2 regions of the Vibrio chaetopteri genome follow, and region 1 is predicted to be linked to the other one. Evidence: riboswitches for the same ligand, from Rfam matches in the RefSeq annotation. Region 1 holds a riboswitch; the other holds the start of a gene.
What was found. A riboswitch is a leader RNA that binds a small molecule or an ion and turns the genes downstream of it on or off. The one in region 1 is predicted to bind lysine.
Positions count from the first base shown of each region.

Region 2: it holds a riboswitch for lysine, as region 1 does, so the genes downstream of both, lysC (lysine-sensitive aspartokinase 3) here and PG915_RS11140 (Na+/H+ antiporter NhaC family protein) in region 1, are expected to answer to the same signal.

Region 1 covers NZ_CP115920.1:2,471,098-2,474,520, reverse strand. Annotated here, with positions in the region: gene PG915_RS11150 (inosine/guanosine kinase) at 1-515, shown strand, start outside; gene PG915_RS11145 (H-NS family nucleoid-associated regulatory protein) at 570-977, opposite strand; lysine riboswitch at 1,539-1,722, shown strand; gene PG915_RS11140 (Na+/H+ antiporter NhaC family protein) at 1,841-3,423, shown strand, end outside.
Region 2 covers NZ_CP115920.1:3,272,891-3,276,313, reverse strand. Annotated here, with positions in the region: gene lysC (lysine-sensitive aspartokinase 3) at 90-1,439, opposite strand; lysine riboswitch at 1,540-1,714, opposite strand; partial or broken gene PG915_RS14870 (pyridoxal-phosphate-dependent aminotransferase family protein) at 1,930-3,050, shown strand; partial or broken gene PG915_RS14865 (valine--tRNA ligase) at 3,156-3,423, opposite strand, start outside.

The DNA.
Region 1 (3,423 bases):
AAAAAGATCCATTAGCAGCTTCAGATAAAGCGCTTGATTGGGTTGATTTGGTGCTTTGTACTGCTGGCCCTGTCGGTTTGTACATGGCGGGTTATACAGAAGATGCGTCTAAACGTGAAACGAGTTTACCTCTATTACCTGGTTGTATTGCTGAATTCAATCGTTTTGAATTTAGTCGACCAGCGGTAAAAGACGCCTGTGATAATCCTATTAAAGTCTATTCACATATTGCGCCTTATATGGGCGGCCCAGAAAAGATTAAGAATACCAATGGCGCGGGTGATGCGGCGTTGTCTGCGTTGTTACATGATATGGCGGCAAATAAATACCATAAAGAAAATGTACCTAACTCAAGCAAACACCAGCATACTTTCTTGACGTATTCATCATTCTCACAAGTGTGTAAGTACTCGAACCGAGCAAGTTATGAGGTATTGGTTCAGCATTCACCTCGTCTTTCTAGAGGTTTACCTGAAAGAGAAGATAGCCTTGAAGAGGCTTATTGGGAAAGATAAAAAGAAAGCGCCAGTTATTGGCGCTTTCTTTATAAATGACTAAAGGAGTTTGAATTAAATTTCAAACTCTTCTAGAGATTTGCCTGCGTCTAGTGCTGCTTGGATAACAGAAGGTGTACGACCTTGACCTGTCCAAGTTTTTTCTGCGCCAGTTGCATCTACATATTTGTATTTTGCAGGACGTGGAGCGCGCTTAGCCTTTGCTTTACCTTTAGATTCACCAGAAAGCGCAGCAATAAGGTCTTCAACGTCAATGCCGTCTTGAGCGATCATCTGCGCATATTCAGTTAGCTTAGCTTCACGAGCTTGTTTCGCTTCACGCTCTTCTGCTTCTGCTTCTTGTCTTTCACCAACAACAGTTGTTAGTTTTTCTAGTGCTTCTTCCAGTTGCTCAAGAGTAAGTTCACGAGCAAATGCACGCAGGCTACGAATATTAAGTAGAGTTTTAGTTAATTCAGACATGACATTCCCATGAGTTATTTATTTGGTTTCGATTAATAATAAACATCAAATTTAAAATTGACAATATTTTCATTGGGTGAAAACAATAAAAATAAGAATTCTTACAAAAACTTGATAATTGAAGATGATAAACGTGCTCAAAACCTGACGCTCAGGAAAGATTGACGCAATATTGATTCAATTGTGAATCTTTCTTCATAAAAGACGCTACAATTTTGGATTTTGTTGCATATTGTACTAGGAGCCTGTTTTGTAGAGCAAATCAATAGAGATAAAGTAATTATTCAAATTACTATTGATGTATTTATAACCGCAATGTCGTGAAAGAGTTTATAAAACAATATGGAATACGTCGCATAAATCGCTAAAAATGTGATTTTCTTTACTAAAAAGCGTCGAGATAGCTTTGAGACTATGATGTTTACAAGGTGAGTCAATTCTTTACCAAGTTGCAACATCATTCATGTTGCAATTGACGATTTCATAAGTACAATGGCTCGCACCTAATGCAAGAGAAAGCACATTCTTTTATTTTGGCCGCTCTGGCTAGTGAATGATTTCTCTTGATGTAGAGGCGCGATAATGATCAGTAACCATCGTTGGGGTGATACCTATGAACGATGATGAAAGGCATTGTCGCCGAAGTGAGAAAAGACCATCAATCTTCCTCGCTGGGGTTGTCTTCGAAAGGAACAACACTGCCATAGTCTATTATATTGTTAAACTATGGAGCGCTACTGTAGGGTTGGGTGAAGTGTTCGCTTCCCTTTCGCTTAGTTCAACGTTTGCGTCTGGACTTCTCGTTTATTGACGCATGTCTGCAGTAGATCTCTGACCATAATAAAAACTGGTTTTTGAAGATCATGAATTTAATCGATTTTGCTACATCACCATTATCACTGCTACCGCCGATCGTAGCATTGACTCTGGCTATTATTACCCGTCGCGTTTTACTATCGCTGGGTGTTGGTATCGTTTTAGGTGCCTTCTTACTTAATGATTATTCTGCAGTAAACGCCGCAGGTTACGTGTTCGACACCGTTTCGGGTGTGGTTATTGAAGATGGCGGCCTAAATACTTGGAACATGAGTATTGTTGGCTTCTTGTTGCTGTTGGGCATGATGACTGCGTTGCTGACGCTGTCTGGCGGCACCAAAGCTTTTGCTGAATGGGCGCAGGCTCGAGTGAAAAGCAAGCGTGGTTCAAAGCTACTGGCAGCATTTCTAGGCGTATTTATTTTCGTTGATGATTACTTTAACAGCCTAGCAGTCGGTGCGATCTCTCGTCCTGTTACTGACCGTTTCTACGTATCACGCGCGAAACTAGCCTATATTCTTGACTCTACCGCTGCGCCAATGTGTGTGCTAATGCCAGCATCAAGCTGGGGTGCATACATCATGACTATCGTTAGCGGTATCTTGGTTGCTCATGGCATTACAGAATACTCTGCAATTGGTGCTTACGTTCGCCTTATTCCAATGAACTTCTACGCTGTATTTGCACTCTTGATGGTGTTTGCCGTTGCCTGGTTCCAACTTGATGTGGGTCCAATGCGCAAGCATGAGCTGAACGCGAAACAAGGTCTAGGCTTCGATAAAGACAAAGAGAACGACGCAAAAGAAGCGCATGAGCTGAATGAAGAGTTGGATATTAAAGAAAGCGATTTTGGTTCTGTTTCCGACCTAGTGCTTCCTATCTTAGTCCTTATCGGCGCTATGATTGCTGCGATGATTTACACCGGTGGTCAAGCTCTGGCTGCGGATGATATTGCATTTAACCTACTTGGCGCGTTTGAAAATACTGATGTAGGCACTTCGCTTATTTACGGTGGCTCTGCAGGCCTTCTAACGGCAGTATTTACAGTTGTTAAACAAAAGCTGTCTGCAGCTGATATCGCAACGACGATGTGGATTGGTGCGAAATCTATGTTCGGCGCCATTCTTATTCTATTTTTTGCATGGTCCATCGGCTCTGTTATCGGAGACATGAAGACGGGTGCTTACCTTTCTTCAACCGTTCAAGGCAACATTAATGTACATTGGCTACCAGTCATCTTGTTCCTGCTGTCAGGCCTAATGGCGTTCTCTACTGGTACATCTTGGGGTACGTTTGGCATCATGCTACCAATCGCAGGTGACATGGCGGGTGCAACGGATATTGCTATGATGCTGCCAATGCTAGGCGCAGTTCTAGCGGGTTCAGTGTTCGGTGACCACTGCTCTCCAATTTCAGATACGACGATTCTCTCTTCTACAGGTGCACGTTGTAATCACATTGACCACGTCTCTACGCAGTTGCCATATGCGCTTTCTGTTGCGTTGGTGTCTTGTGTTGGCTTTATTACGCTTGGTATGACAACTTCAGTCGCGATTTCTTTTGCGGCGGCTACAGTGACGTTTATCGCAGTGTGTTTCGTACTGTCCGCACTTTCTAAGGCTAGAATGGC
Region 2 (3,423 bases), 800 kb from region 1:
GGCTTTTTTACGTCTTTAGCTTTTTGAAGCTCAATCCAATAGATGCAAAAAAGGCGGTATTTCTACCGCCTTTGTTTAATGTTTATCGTCTATTCAAACAAATCTTCGTGCAATGCTTTTACTGCATCCTTCGCTTCGCCTTCGTCTAGAAGGAAGCAAAGGTTGTGAGGGCTAGCGCCGTAGCAAATCATGCGGATATTTAAGCTGTCTAGAGTATCGAATACTTCCGCTGCCGAGCCTTTGGTTTCGCTCATGTTGTTGCCGATTAGTGCAACAAGGCTGAGCCCTTGTTTTACTTCAACAGTACAAAGCTGCTCCAGCTCTTGCTGTGCTTCAAGTGGGAGCTCTGGCGCGCCGCCACCGGTATCTGTTTGGTCAAGAGTCAACGAGACGCTGACTTCAGACGTCGTCACGAGATCTACAGAAATCTTGTGCTTGGCAAGCACAGTAAACACGTTTGCCAAGAAGCCATAGGCTTGGAACATGCGAGGGTTTCGCAGTGTTACCATGGTTTGGTTATTGCGTAGAGCTAGCGCGCGGAATAAAGGCGCGCTCTCTACCGTTTGTCGTACCCAAGTGCCGCCTTCTTGTGGCGCTTTTGATGAACCAACAAAGACTGGGATCTGGTGGCGAAGCGCTGGCAGTAGTGTTGAAGGGTGAAGAATTTTAGCACCGAAATTCGCCATCTCAGAGGCTTCACTGAAGCTGATCTCTGGGATTGGACGAGCGTTTGGTGCAATGCGTGGGTCAGTAGTGTAGATGCCTGGTACATCTGTCCAGATTTCCAGACCTGCAGCTTCTACTGCTTCAGCAATCAGTGCTGCGCTGTAATCACTACCGCCACGACCTAGTGTGGTAGTCTCGCCATCTTCATCTGAACCGATGAAGCCCTGCGTAACTACAACGTGTTGCTTGCAAAGCGGAACCAGCTTCTCGCTAGCTGCTGCTTTGGTCGCTTCGATATTGGGTTCTGCTTTTCCGTAATCACTGTCAGTCTTAAGCGCTTCACGAATATCAAAACGTACGGCATCTATGCCACGTTCTTGCATTAAGCGAGTAAGAATGTGCGTTGACATACGCTCGCCACATGCCACTAGGTGATCGGTCAGCTTTGGAGTAGCGGCAATGCATGCCGCTTCAGAAAGCGTCGCTACCTTTTCAATTAAAGCGTCAACACGCGCTTCAATAGAGCTGACGTCATTGAGCTTTGACATAATGTCAGTATGGATATCGCGAAGTTTGCTTATTAGCTCGGCACGATGAGTTTCGTCTTTAACGCCGTTAGCGAGCTCAACCAAGATGTTGGTCACGCCTGAGCAAGCGCTACTCACCACCAATTTGGTTTGCGGGTTATTTTCGATGATTTCGGCACAACGGCTCATGGCTTCGAAGTTGGCGACGCTTGTTCCGCCAAATTTAGCTACATTGAATGCGCTCACAGTGTTTCTCCAGGACTTCCAGTTTAAAGTTTAAGGTTGGTAACCCAACATCCGATGTTTGAAGAGAGAAATAGAGCAGAGGAATCTGAATATTAGAATAGACCTCAGAAGCTCTTCACCAAATATTGGTGACAGTTAAAGGGATTCAGCCCGTTTAACCGACAAACTAAATCCGACAATTTTAGTTCATCTCGGCACTGCTCCCCATGAGTGAATTGTATTGAAGTTGCGGCTTCACAAATCACTTGCCTGGGCAATGCTCCTCTTCCGCTGTAGTATCGAGAACGTCAATGAAAACGATTGGCTACAGATAGTGTGTTTATTCAACGTTTTTGCGTGTCAAAAGTCAATGGATGTTTATGCATTTCACATGAAAAACTTGAGTGGTTGGATGTTGCAAAAATGTTGTTTTTTCGCCATTGTAGATCGCATTAACGTCCAACGTGATGTTTTTCCCAACAACTACAATAACCTAATAGGATAACTGTCCATGACCATTTCAAGCTTTGTGCCCCCCTCACCGAACCCTAATGGGACCTGGCCCCATCTGATATCTATCCGCAAGTATTGCAAGCATTGAGCCGTCCAACGATTGGCCACCTTGACCCGCTATTTATCGGTATGATGGATGAGCTGAAAGTGCTGCTAAAATATGCATTCCAAACTGAGAACGAGTTTACAATCGCGGTTTCTGCTCCCGGTAGTGCAGGCATGGAGACTTGCTTTGTAAACTTAGTCGAGCCAGGTGATAAGGTTATCGTGTGCCGCAATGGTGTGTTTGGTGAGCGCATGCGTGAAAATGTGGTTCGCTGCGGCGGCGAGCCGATTGTTGTGGATGATGAGTGGGGAGCACCTGTTTCGGTGTCTAAAGTCGAACAGGCGATTGCTGAACATCCCGATGCGAAGATCCTTTCGTTTGTGCATGCTGAAACCTCTACAGGCGCAGTGAGTGATGCGAAGGTGCTAGGTGCGCTTGCTAAGCAGCACAACATGCTATCTATCGTGGATGCAGTGACCTCGCTCGGTGGTGTGCCGCTTTTAGTCGATGAGTGGCAGTTGGATGCAGTGTACTCTGGTAGCCAGAAGTGCCTCTCTTGTGTTCCTGGTTTGTCACCAGTAACTCTGTCCCCTGCAGCTATTGAAGTGATTAAGTCTCGACGAGCACCTGTTCAGAGTTGGTTCTTGGATCAGAGCTTGGTGTTAGGTTACTGGAGTGGGGAAGGTAAGCGCAGTTATCATCACACGGCGCCAGTAAACAGCCTTTACGCGCTTCATGAGTCATTGGTACTTTTGAAAAACGAAGGTCTAGAGGATGCATGGCAGCGCCATAAAGATATGCATATGCTGCTGCGTTAAGGGTTGGAAAACCTAGGTCTGAGCTTTGTGGTTGAAGAGAAAAGTCGTCTACCACAACTTAATGCTGTCTATCTTCCAGAAGGCGTGGATGATGCCGCAGTAAGATCGCAGCTTTTAGAAGAATACAACCTTGAGATCGGTGCGGGTCTTGGTGCGCTCGCAGGAAAAGCATGGCGTATCGGCTTGATGGGTTATGGAGCCAGAAGAGAGAACGTTGCGCTTTGTTTGAAGGCGCTTGAGACTGTGTTGAAGTAGTCTTTGTAACTCTAGATAACTGACGTCAAACCCTGTCCACTGACGTTGAAAACAAAAAAAGCCGAGAGTATTACCACTCTCGGCTTATGTTTTTAGGTTTACTAATTATAGCGCAGCAATAGTTTGCTTTTGCTCTTCAAGTTTAACTAGCGTTTCTTTGTAGCCTTCTAGCTTCTCACGCTCTTTAGCAACAACCGCTTCAGGCGCTTTTGCCACGAAGCCTTCGTTGCCTAGCTTACCTTCGATACGCTTGATCTCGCCTTGAGTTTTAGCGATCTCTTTCGCTAGACGATCTAGCTCGGCATCTTTGTCGATCAGACCTGCCATTGGGATCATCAGCTCTGATTTACCAACCAGTGCGGTTGCACATGCT